Regions from separate parts of the Streptomyces sp. NPDC057743 genome, predicted to be linked through region 3. Evidence: riboswitches for the same ligand, from Rfam matches in the RefSeq annotation. Region 3 holds a riboswitch; each other region holds the start of a gene.

Region 1 (3,267 bases), on a different contig from region 3:
GCGTGCTCCAGAGCAGCGCCCACTGGCCGCGGCCCTGCGGCCGGCGGGCGGTGCGGGAGGCATCGACGAGCCGCAGGGTCGATTCGCGACGCCGCACGGTCCAGGCGTGCAGCCCCAACAGGCCCAGTACGGCGGCGAACTGGACGAGGGTCAGCACGGCGGCGGTGGGCAGATCCAGGAAGTCGGCGGTCTGCCGGTAGATCTCCACCTCCAGCGTGGAGAAGGTGGGCCCGCCCAGGATCTGTACGACGCCGAAGGAGGTGAAGGTGAAGAGGAACACCATCAGCGCCGCGGCGGCCACGGCCGGTCTCAGCGCGGGCAGCGTCACCCTCCGCCAGGCCGCGAACCGTCCGGCTCCCAGGACCCGGGCCGCTTCCTCCTGGCGCGGGTCGAGTTGGGCCCAGAGCCCTCCGACGGTGCGGACGACGACCGCGTAGTTGAAGAAGACGTGCGCGAGCAGGATCGCCCACACCGAGGTGTCCAGCCGGACGCCCCACAGGTTGTCCAGCAGTCCGCCCCGGCCGACCAACGCCAGGAAGGCCGAGCCGACGACGACGGTGGGCAGGACGAAGGGCACCGCGACCACCGCCCGCAGCAGTTGTTTGCCGGGGAAGTCGAAGCGGGCGAAGACGTATGCGCTGGGCAGCGCGACCAGCAGCGTCAGCGCCGTCGAGGCGGCCGCCTGCCAGACGGTGAACCACAGCACATGGAGGACGTCCGGGTCGCCCAGCACGGCGGCGAACCGGCCGAACTGCCACTGTCCGCCGTCCTTCAGCCCGCGCCCGACGATCACGGCGACCGGATAGGCGAAGAACAGCGCGAAGAAGGCGAGCGGCAGGGCCATCAGACCGAGCCGCACCGCCGTGCCGCGCGCGGGCCTCCTGGGGCGGGCGGGGGCTACTTCAGAACGAGCGAGGACCACTGCTTGACCCACTGGTCACGGTTCTTGGTGATCGTTGCCGGGGCGAGCGTCGCCGGCTTGTCGATCGCGGTGCCGTAGCGGGTGAACAGTTCCGGCACCTTGGCGTCCTTGCGCGCCGGGTTGACGAACATCTGCAGCGGCATGTCCTCCTGGAACTTCTTCGACAGGAGGAAGTCGAGCAGCGCCTTGCCGCCCTTCTCGTTCTTGGCGCCCTTGAGCAGACCGCCGAATTCGATCTGCCGGAAGCAGGTGCCGGTCGCGACGCCGGTCGGGGCCTCCTTGGGCGCGGGGTTCTTGCCCATCACCTCGGCGGGTGGGCTGGAGGCGTAGGAGACCACCAGTGGCTTGTCGCCCTTGCCCTTGCCGGCTGCGGAACCCGAGAAGCGCTCGTTGTACGCCTGCTCCCAACTGTCCACGACCTCGACGCCGTTGGCCTTGAGCTTCTTCCAGTAGTCCGGCCAGCCGGCCTCGCCGTGGGTGGCGATGGTGCCGAGTTGGAAGGCGAGTCCCGGAGAGGAGGTGGCGGAGTTCTCGGTGACCAGCAGGTTCTTGTACTCCGGCTTGAGCAGGTCGTCGAAGCTCTGTGGCGGCGCCAGCTTGTGCTGGGTGAAGTAGGCGCGGTCGTAGTTGACGCAGGTGTCGCCGTAGTCGAGGGGCGTGACGCGGTGGGCGTCCTTGTCGAGTTGGAGGTCGGCCGGGACGTTCTCCAGGCCCTGGGCCTTGTACGGAGTGAAGAGGCCGGCGTTCAGGCCGCGCGAGAGCAGGGTGTTGTCGATGCCGAAGAAGACGTCGCCCTGCGGGTTGTCCTTGGCCAGGATCGCCTGGTTGACGGCCTTGCCCGCGTCCCCGCCCCTGAGCACCTTGACCTTGTAGCCGGTCTCCTTCTCGAAGGCGGCCAGCACGGATTTGGAGGCGTTGAACGAGTCATGGCTGACGAGCGTGACGGTCTTGGCGTCCGCGCCGCCGCCGGAGCCGCCGCACCCGGCGAGTGCGGTCATGCCGGCCGCCGCGGCGAGCGCTGCCGCGGTGATCCTGCTGGTGGTGCTCACTGAGTTCCTCCTGGCTGGCCAGGAAGAGACGCGGCCCCGCCCGGTGTCCACTGCGCTTTGCGTCGATGACGCTCGGCAGCGAACGGTGGGCGGGGCGCAACAGCATGAGTGACGACCGAACTTCCTACCCGGAATGACCCGGGCGAGGTTCAAGGGTCTGCGGGCGCCGTAGGGCTACGACGCGTCCGCACTCTCAGCGCTGTGGCGCTCCCCTGTCGGAATGTATGTGCGTTTTTTTCCACGCCACCGTACCAGCGGGGGCTCAGCGTTCCGAGGCCGCCAGCTGACCGCAGGCGCCGTCGATCTCCTGGCCCCGGGTGTCCCGGACGGTCACGGGCACGCCGTGCGCCTCAATGGCCCGTACGAACGCCGCCTCGTCCTCGGGCCGCGAGGCGGTCCACTTCGAGCCCGGCGTCGGATTGAGCGGAATGAGGTTGACATGGACCCGCTTGTTCTTGAGCAGGCGCCCCAGCAGGTCACCGCGCCATGCCTGGTCGTTGATGTCGCGGATCAGTGCGTACTCGATCGAGACCCGGCGGCCGGACTTCTCGGCGTACTCCCAGGCCGCGTCCAGCACTTCGCGGACCTTCCAGCGGGTGTTGACCGGCACGAGGGTGTCGCGCAGCTCGTCGTCGGGCGCGTGCAGCGAGACCGCGAGCCGGCACTTGAAGCCCTCGTCGGCGAACCGCAGCATCGCCGGGACCAGTCCGACGGTGGAGACGGTGATGCCGCGCTGGGAGAGGCCCAGGCCGTCGGGCTCGGGGTCGGTGAGCCGCCGGATAGCGCCGACCACGCGCTTGTAGTTGGCGAGCGGCTCGCCCATGCCCATGAAGACGATGTTGGACAGCCGCGCCGGGCCGCCGGGAACCTCGCCGTCGCGCAGCGCCCGCATCCCGTCGACGATCTGGTGCACGATCTCCGCGGTGGTCAGGTTGCGGTCCAGCCCGGCCTGACCGGTGGCACAGAACGGGCAGTTCATGCCGCAGCCGGCCTGCGAGGAGATGCACATGGTGACCCGGTCCAGGTAGCGCATCAGCACGGACTCGACGAGGGTGCCGTCGTGCAGCCGCCACAGCGTCTTGCGGGTGGCGTCGTCGTCGCACGAGATGTGTCGCACCACCGACATCAGGTCCGGGAGCAGTTCCGCGGCCAGCTTCTCGCGCGCCGCCGCGGGGATGTCGGTCCACTGCGCCGGGTCGTGCGCGTAGCGGGCGAAGTAGTGCTGCGACAACTGCTTGGCGCGGAACGGCTTCTCACCGATCGCGGCCACCGCCTCGCGGCGCTCGGCCGGGCTGA
Region 2 (3,267 bases), on a different contig from region 3:
AGCCGTCCTCCCCCGAGCGTCTCAGCGATGTCTACATCAGCCTTCAAGTCGGCCCGGAGCGCGCCCTGTTCCGGGCCAGCGCGCCACCGCTGATCGCCTTCCTGGACCGCACGGACCGCATCGTTCCGCTCGGCAAGGAGGAGGTCTGCGACACCCTGGAGGCCACGCTGGACCGGATCCTGGCGGAGGCCCCGGCCGGCTGACCCCGGCCGCCGGCCCACCGCTCCACCGTCGCCGCGCCCGGCCGGACGCCGGTCGCCCCTGCCCGTTCGCCCTTGCCCGGTCGGCCCTGCCCAGAACCGCCAACGCCCGCCGCCCACCCCGCACTTCGCCCGCCCGCTCGTCCCGGCTCGCCCCGCCCCCGTATTGCCCGCTCAGTGCTTGCGGCGTCGCCCGCGCGCCGCCCGGCGCCCGCCCCGTCGTCCCCCGGCGCCCGCCCCGCCCGGCGCCGGACGGTCCGCCGAGACCACCAGGGCCGCCAGCAAGGTGGTCACCGGCACCGACGCGACCAGCCCGATGCTGCCCACGAGCGTGCGGACGATCTCCTCCGCCACCACCTCGCTGCTGGCGACCGTGCCGACGCTGCTCTGCGCGATCGAGAACAGCAGGAGCAGCGGCAGCGCGGCACCCGCGTAGGCCATGACCAGGGTGTTCACCACGGAGGCGATGTGGTCGCGCCCGATCCGCATCGCCGCGCCGTACAGCTTGCGCCAACTCGCCGACGGATCAGCGTCCTTGAGCTCCCACACCGCGGCGGTCTGGGTCACCGTCACATCGTCGAGCACCCCCAGCGACCCGATGATGACGCCCGCCAGCAGCAGGCCGCGGATCTCGATGTTCGGGTAGAGCCCGTGCACCAGGCCGGTGGTGTCGTCCGTATTGCCGGTCAGCAGCGCCCAGTTGATGAACACCGAGCCCAACAGCCCGATGAGCAGCAGCGAGGCGAGGGTGCCGAGCACCGCCACGGAGGTGCGGGCCGTCAGCCCGTGGCACATGTAGAGCGCGATCAACATGATGGCGCTGCCGCCGACCATCGCCACCACCAGCGGATCGGAGCCCTGGAGGATCGCCGGCAGGATGAACACCGTCAACAGCCCGAAGCTGGCCGCCAGCGCGACCAGCGCCAGCACCCCGCGCAGCCGTCCGATGGCCACCACGGCGAGCGCGAAGAGCGCGGCCAGCACCCACATCGGAACGGTGCGGTCGACGTCGGTCACCGCGTACTGCAGTTCCTTGGGCGCCTTGGGGGAGTAGGAGACGACCACGTCCTGCCCGGTCGTGTAGTGCCGCGAGGCGTCCGGCGTCACCACCGTCTGGAAGGTTCGGCCGGCGTTCTGCCCCGTGGTCACCTTGACCGTCGCCTGCTCGCAGGGCTTGTCCCGGGCCGCTCCCCCGGTCGCCGGCTGCCCGCCCGGCGCGGTGGGCCGTGGCTGCTGCTCGGCGTGCACCGCCGCGCAGTTGACCTCCTCGACCTTGATGACCCGGGCGCTCTCGGTCGGCTGGTCGAAGCCCACGCCGGACGGTTGGTGCGGGGGCGCGCCACCGGGCCAGAGGACGATCAGGCCGACCGCGACGGCGGCCGCGAACGGGACCAGGACGGCGGCGATGACCTTGCGCAGATGCCGGGAGACGGGGGCGGCGGGTCCGTGGCTGTGGGTGTGGCCATGGGCCGCGGGAGCGTGCAGGGTTTCGGGAGGGCTCACCGCCCGATCATTGCAAGAACCGATGGGGCCCCCTGTTCACACTGCCGCATCGGCCGCTACCGTGGTGGCACCTTTGCAATCGCGGGAGCTCGGAGCACCGGGCTGAGAGGGCGCTGACCTCCGTCCCAGCGGTGTTTCACGTGAAACACCGGATGACGGAAGCCGCTGCGTCGACCGCCGAACCTGTTACCGGGTAATGCCGGCGTAGGGAGTTGGGTCTCTATGACTCTGGATGCACGCACGCCCGAAAACGACCCGGCCGACGGCGAGCAGTCGCAGATCGGCTGGCACAAGGGCTATGTCTCCGGATCGCGCCCGGACCTCCGGGTCCCGGTCCGGCGGGTGCACCTCACCAACGGCAAGCATGTGACGCTCTACGACACATCAGGGCCGTACACCGACCCCACCATCGAAACCGATGTCCGCCGCGGTCTGGCGCCGCTGCGGGAGAACTGGATCATCACCCGCGGCGACACCGAGGAGTACGCGGGCCGCCCGATGCGTCCCGAGGACGACGGGATCAAGCACACCTCCCCGCGCGGGGGGCTGCGCAACCTCGACGCGGTCTTCCCGGGCCGGCCGCGGCAGCCGCGCCGCGGGCGGGACGGTGCCCCGGTCACGCAGCTCGCCTACGCGCAGCGCGGCGAGATCACCGCGGAGATGGAGTACGTCGCGCTCCGCGAGAACGTCAGCCCCGAGTTCGTGCGGGACGAGATCGCGGCCGGGCGCGCGGTGCTGCCGGCCAACATCAACCACCCGGAGATCGAGCCGATGATCATCGGCAAGAACTTCCTGGTGAAGGTGAACGCCAACATCGGCAATTCCGCGGTCACTTCCTCGATCGAGGAGGAGGTGGAGAAGATGACCTGGGCGACCCGCTGGGGCGCCGACACGGTCATGGACCTCTCCACCGGCCGCAACATCCACACCACCCGCGAGTGGGTGCTCCGCAACTCCCCCGTGCCGATCGGCACCGTCCCCCTCTACCAGGCGCTGGAGAAGGTCGACGGCAAGGCCGAGGAGCTGACCTGGGAGATCTACAAGGACACCGTCATCGAGCAGGCCGAGCAGGGCGTCGACTACATGACGGTGCACGCCGGCGTGCTGCTCCGCTACGTCCCGCTGACCGCCAACCGCAAGACCGGCATCGTCTCCCGCGGCGGCTCGATCATGGCGGCCTGGTGCCTGGCGCACCACCAGGAGTCGTTCCTCTACACGCACTTCGAGGAGCTCTGCGACATCCTGGCCGCCTATGACGTCACCTTCTCGCTCGGCGACGGCCTGCGCCCCGGCTCCATCGCGGACGCCAACGACGAGGCGCAGTTCGCCGAGTTGCGGACCCTCGGCGAGCTGAACACCATCGCCAAGCGGCACGGCGTGCAGACCATGATCGAGGGCCCGGGACACGTCCCGATGCACAAGATCAAGGAGAACATCGACCTCCAGCAGGAGATCTGCGAGGAGGCCCCGTTCTACACGCTCGGCCCGCTCACCACCGACGTCGCGCCCGCCTACGACCACATCACCTCCGGCATCGGCGCCGCGATGATCGCCTGGTGGGGCA
Region 3 (3,267 bases):
CGGCGGTGAGCACTTCGATGCGGTCGCCGTCACCGAGCGCGGTGCCGGCCCACTGGGAGCGCGGCACCACGGTCTCGTTGACCGCGGCGGCCACCCCGGCCGGGGCCTGGGACAGCGTGGCGACCAGCCGGTCGAGGGTCAGCCCGCCCGGGATCCGGCGGGCCTGGCCGTTGACGGAGACGGACACCGTGGGCCCGCCGGGGACTTCGGACGGGACGGGGGTACCGGGGGCGCTCATACGGGCAGCTCCTGAGGGGCGTGGGCGCGCCGGGCCCCCTGGAGGGCGGGGGTGAAGCGCGCGGGGGAGAAGGGGCGGGCCTCTTCCGGGACCGTCCCGGTGGTCAGCGCCTTTGCCATCACGTCGCCGGTGAGCGGCGTCAGCAGGACGCCGTTGCGGTAGTGGCCGGTGGCCAGATGGAGGCCGGGCAGCGCGGTCGGTCCGAGCAGCGGCGCGTTGTCGGGAGAGCCGGGGCGCAGCCCGGCGCGGCTCTCGGTCAGCGGCAACTCGGTGATGCCCGGGACCAGTTCGTGGGCATCCCGCAGCAGCTCGTAGACGCCGCCCGCGGTCACCGTGGTGTCCCAGCCCAGCTCCTCGTTGGTGGCGCCGAGGACCAGTTCACCGCTCTCCCGCGGCACCAGGTAGAGGGGATTGCCGCGGACGACGGCCCGTACGGTGCGGGAGAGGAACGCCCCGCCCCCGGGGAGCGCGTCCGGCAGCCGCAGCCGCAGCACCACGCCCTTGACGGGCCGCACCGGCGGCCGCACCGCCTCCGGGACGCCGGCCAGCCGGCCGCTGAGGCTGCCGCCGGCCAGCACCACCTGACCGGCCACCAGGCGTGTGCCGTCGGCGAGTTCGGCGCCCGTGGCGCGCCCGCCGGCGGTCGTCAGCCGCTCCGCCGACGTCCGGTGGAAGGCCACCTGGGCCCGCTCACAGGCGGCCAGCAGCGCGCTCGCCAGCCGGCGCGGATCGACCTGGTGGTCGCCGTCCACCCGGAGGCCGCCGCGCACCCCGGGGGCGAGCATCGGCTCCAGCCGGCGGCACTCCCGCCCCGTCAGCCACGCCGACTCCAGGCCCGACCGGACCTGGAGGGCGTGCAGCTCCCGCAGGTGGGCGCGGTCGTCGGCGTCCAGGGCGACGGCCAGGGTGCCGCACCGCCGGTAGCCGATGCGCTGCCCGCTCGCCTCCTGGAGCTCCTCCGTGAAGCGCGGATACCGCTCGGCCGAGGCCAGGTTGAGCCCCAGCAGGGTCTCCTCGCCGTAGTGGAGCTCGGTGACGGCGGCCAGCATGCCGGCCGCGACGAGCGCCGCGCCGCCGCCGGGCGCGGGGTCCGCCACCGCGACGCGCAGACCCTGGCCGGCCGCCCGCCAGGCGGTGACCAGCCCGATGATGCCGCCGCCGATGACCAGCACATCGGGGTGCCGACCGTCGGGACGCGGTGGGTTCGATGGTGTGACGGATGGATGCATGGGCGTCCAGCCCCTCCCTTCGCCGGCATGACCCGGATCAGGTTCGTACGGTCGGAGGCCGGCCAGCCTCCCTCTCAGCCCGGTCCGTCCGGGCTCCCGCGAGTGCGTGCATCCGCCACCCTAGTACGGGGCCGCGACGCGTCGTAAGGGAGCGCACCGGGACCGGGCCGCCCCCGACCGGTGACGTTGTGTCAGAGATCTCCTTGCGCGCTGCTGCGGGCCGCGTCGCCCGCCGTCCTAAAGTGAGCGGGTGAGCGAGCAGAGCAACTCTCCCCAGGCCCCTGACCGCACGCCGCGCGTGGTGATCGCCGGCGCGGGGATGGCGGGTGTGCAGACCGCCGTGGCCCTGCGCGAGCACGGCTGGCGCGGGGCGATCACGCTCCTCGGCGACGAGCCCCACCAGCCCTACGACCGCCCGCCGCTGTCCAAGGCCGTGCTGCTCGGCAAGGCCGACGGCTCCGCGTTCGACATCGACTTCGCCGGCCTCGACATCGACCTGCAACTCGGCCGCCCGGTCACCGCGCTGCGCCCGTTGGACCACGTGGTGGAGACCGCCCAGGGCGCCATCCCGTACGCCTACGCGGTGCTCGCCACCGGCGCCGAACCGATCACCCTGCCCGGCAGCGAGGGCCTGCCCGGTGTGCACCTGCTGCGCACCCTGGACGACGCCGAGCGGCTGCGCCCGGTGCTCGCCGCCCAGCACCGGATCGTGGTGGTGGGCGCCGGCTGGATCGGCGCCGAGTTCGCCACCGCCGCCCGCGAGGCCGGCTGCGAGGTCACCGTCGTGGAGGCCGCCGACCACCCCCTGGCCGGCGCCCTGCCCACCGAGGTCGCCGCGCACATGGCCACCTGGTACGCCGACGCCGGGGCCGAGCTGCGCACCGGCGCCCGGGTCGCCTCCGTCGCCCCCGGTGCGGTGACCCTCGCCGACGGCACCACCCTGCCCGCCGACGCGGTCGTCGTCGGGATCGGCGCCCGGCCCGCCACCGCCTGGCTGGCCGGCTCCGGCGTCGCCCTCTCGCCCGAGGACGGCTCGGTCCTGGCCGACGAGCACCTGCGCACCTCCGTCCCCGACGTCTACGCGGTCGGCGACTGCGCCTCGTTCCCCTCGGCCCGTTACCGCACCCGACTCCTGGTCCACCACTGGGACAACGCCCTCCAGGGCCCCCGCACGGTGGCCGAGAACATTGCCCGCGGCACGGCGGAGGGCGTGCTCTACGACCCGGTCCCGTACTTCTGGTCCGAGCAGTTCGGGCGGTTCGTCCAGTACGCCGGCCACCACGGGGACGCCGACGAACTGGTGTGGCGCGGCGACCCGACCGGCGCCGCCTGGTCGGTGCTCTGGCTCCGCCACGAGCCCGGCGCGGGGGCCGACCAGCCGGCCGGCCGGCTGGTCGCGCTGCTGGCGGTGGGGCGCCCGCGGGACCTGGCCCAGGGGCGCCGGCTGATCGAACGGGGCGCGCTGCTGGACCGGGAGCGCGTGGCGGACGCGGCCGTTCCGCTCAAGGCGGCGGTGCGGTAGCCCCGCCACCGGCCCGGCGGGCCCGCGCGGCCCGTCCGTCGAGGCGCCGACGTGCTCCACGGCGAGGCCCGGCTACCGACTGTCAGTGGGAGGTGGCACGCTTGTCCTGTGACCGAGATTGACGCAAACATCGATGGGCTCGTCCCCGCCTGGCTCACCCTCCCCGACATCGCCGAGGCATGCGGCGTCGAGGTGACCCGCGTGCGACAGCTGGTGAAGGAGGGCCAGCTGATCGCCGTGCGCCGCGGTGAGAACCGCGCGCTCCAGGTGCCCGCCGA

The links. A riboswitch is a leader RNA that binds a small molecule or an ion and turns the genes downstream of it on or off. The one in region 3 is predicted to bind thiamine pyrophosphate.
Region 1: linked by a shared signal. The riboswitch ahead of ACFVFQ_RS18220 (thiamine ABC transporter substrate binding subunit) and the one ahead of thiO (glycine oxidase ThiO) in region 3 are both predicted to bind thiamine pyrophosphate.
Region 2: linked by a shared signal. The riboswitch ahead of thiC (phosphomethylpyrimidine synthase ThiC) and the one ahead of thiO (glycine oxidase ThiO) in region 3 are both predicted to bind thiamine pyrophosphate.

Annotation. Positions count from the first base shown of each region.
Region 1 is NZ_JBHVJX010000014.1:126,478-129,744, reverse strand. Features, by position in the region: gene ACFVFQ_RS18225 (ABC transporter permease) at 1-844, opposite strand, end outside; gene ACFVFQ_RS18220 (thiamine ABC transporter substrate binding subunit) at 898-1,971, opposite strand; TPP riboswitch at 2,075-2,195, opposite strand; gene rlmN (23S rRNA (adenine(2503)-C(2))-methyltransferase RlmN) at 2,234-3,267, opposite strand, start outside.
Region 2 is NZ_JBHVJX010000011.1:121,503-124,769, reverse strand. Features, by position in the region: gene ACFVFQ_RS14965 (SsgA family sporulation/cell division regulator) at 1-203, shown strand, start outside; gene ACFVFQ_RS14960 (YibE/F family protein) at 375-1,703, opposite strand; TPP riboswitch at 1,775-1,931, shown strand; gene thiC (phosphomethylpyrimidine synthase ThiC) at 1,926-3,267, shown strand, end outside.
Region 3 is NZ_JBHVJX010000002.1:310,278-313,544, reverse strand. Features, by position in the region: gene thiS (sulfur carrier protein ThiS) at 1-238, opposite strand, end outside; gene thiO (glycine oxidase ThiO) at 235-1,467, opposite strand; TPP riboswitch at 1,465-1,577, opposite strand; gene ACFVFQ_RS03410 (NAD(P)/FAD-dependent oxidoreductase) at 1,718-2,989, shown strand; gene ACFVFQ_RS03405 (Rv2175c family DNA-binding protein) at 3,098-3,267, shown strand, end outside.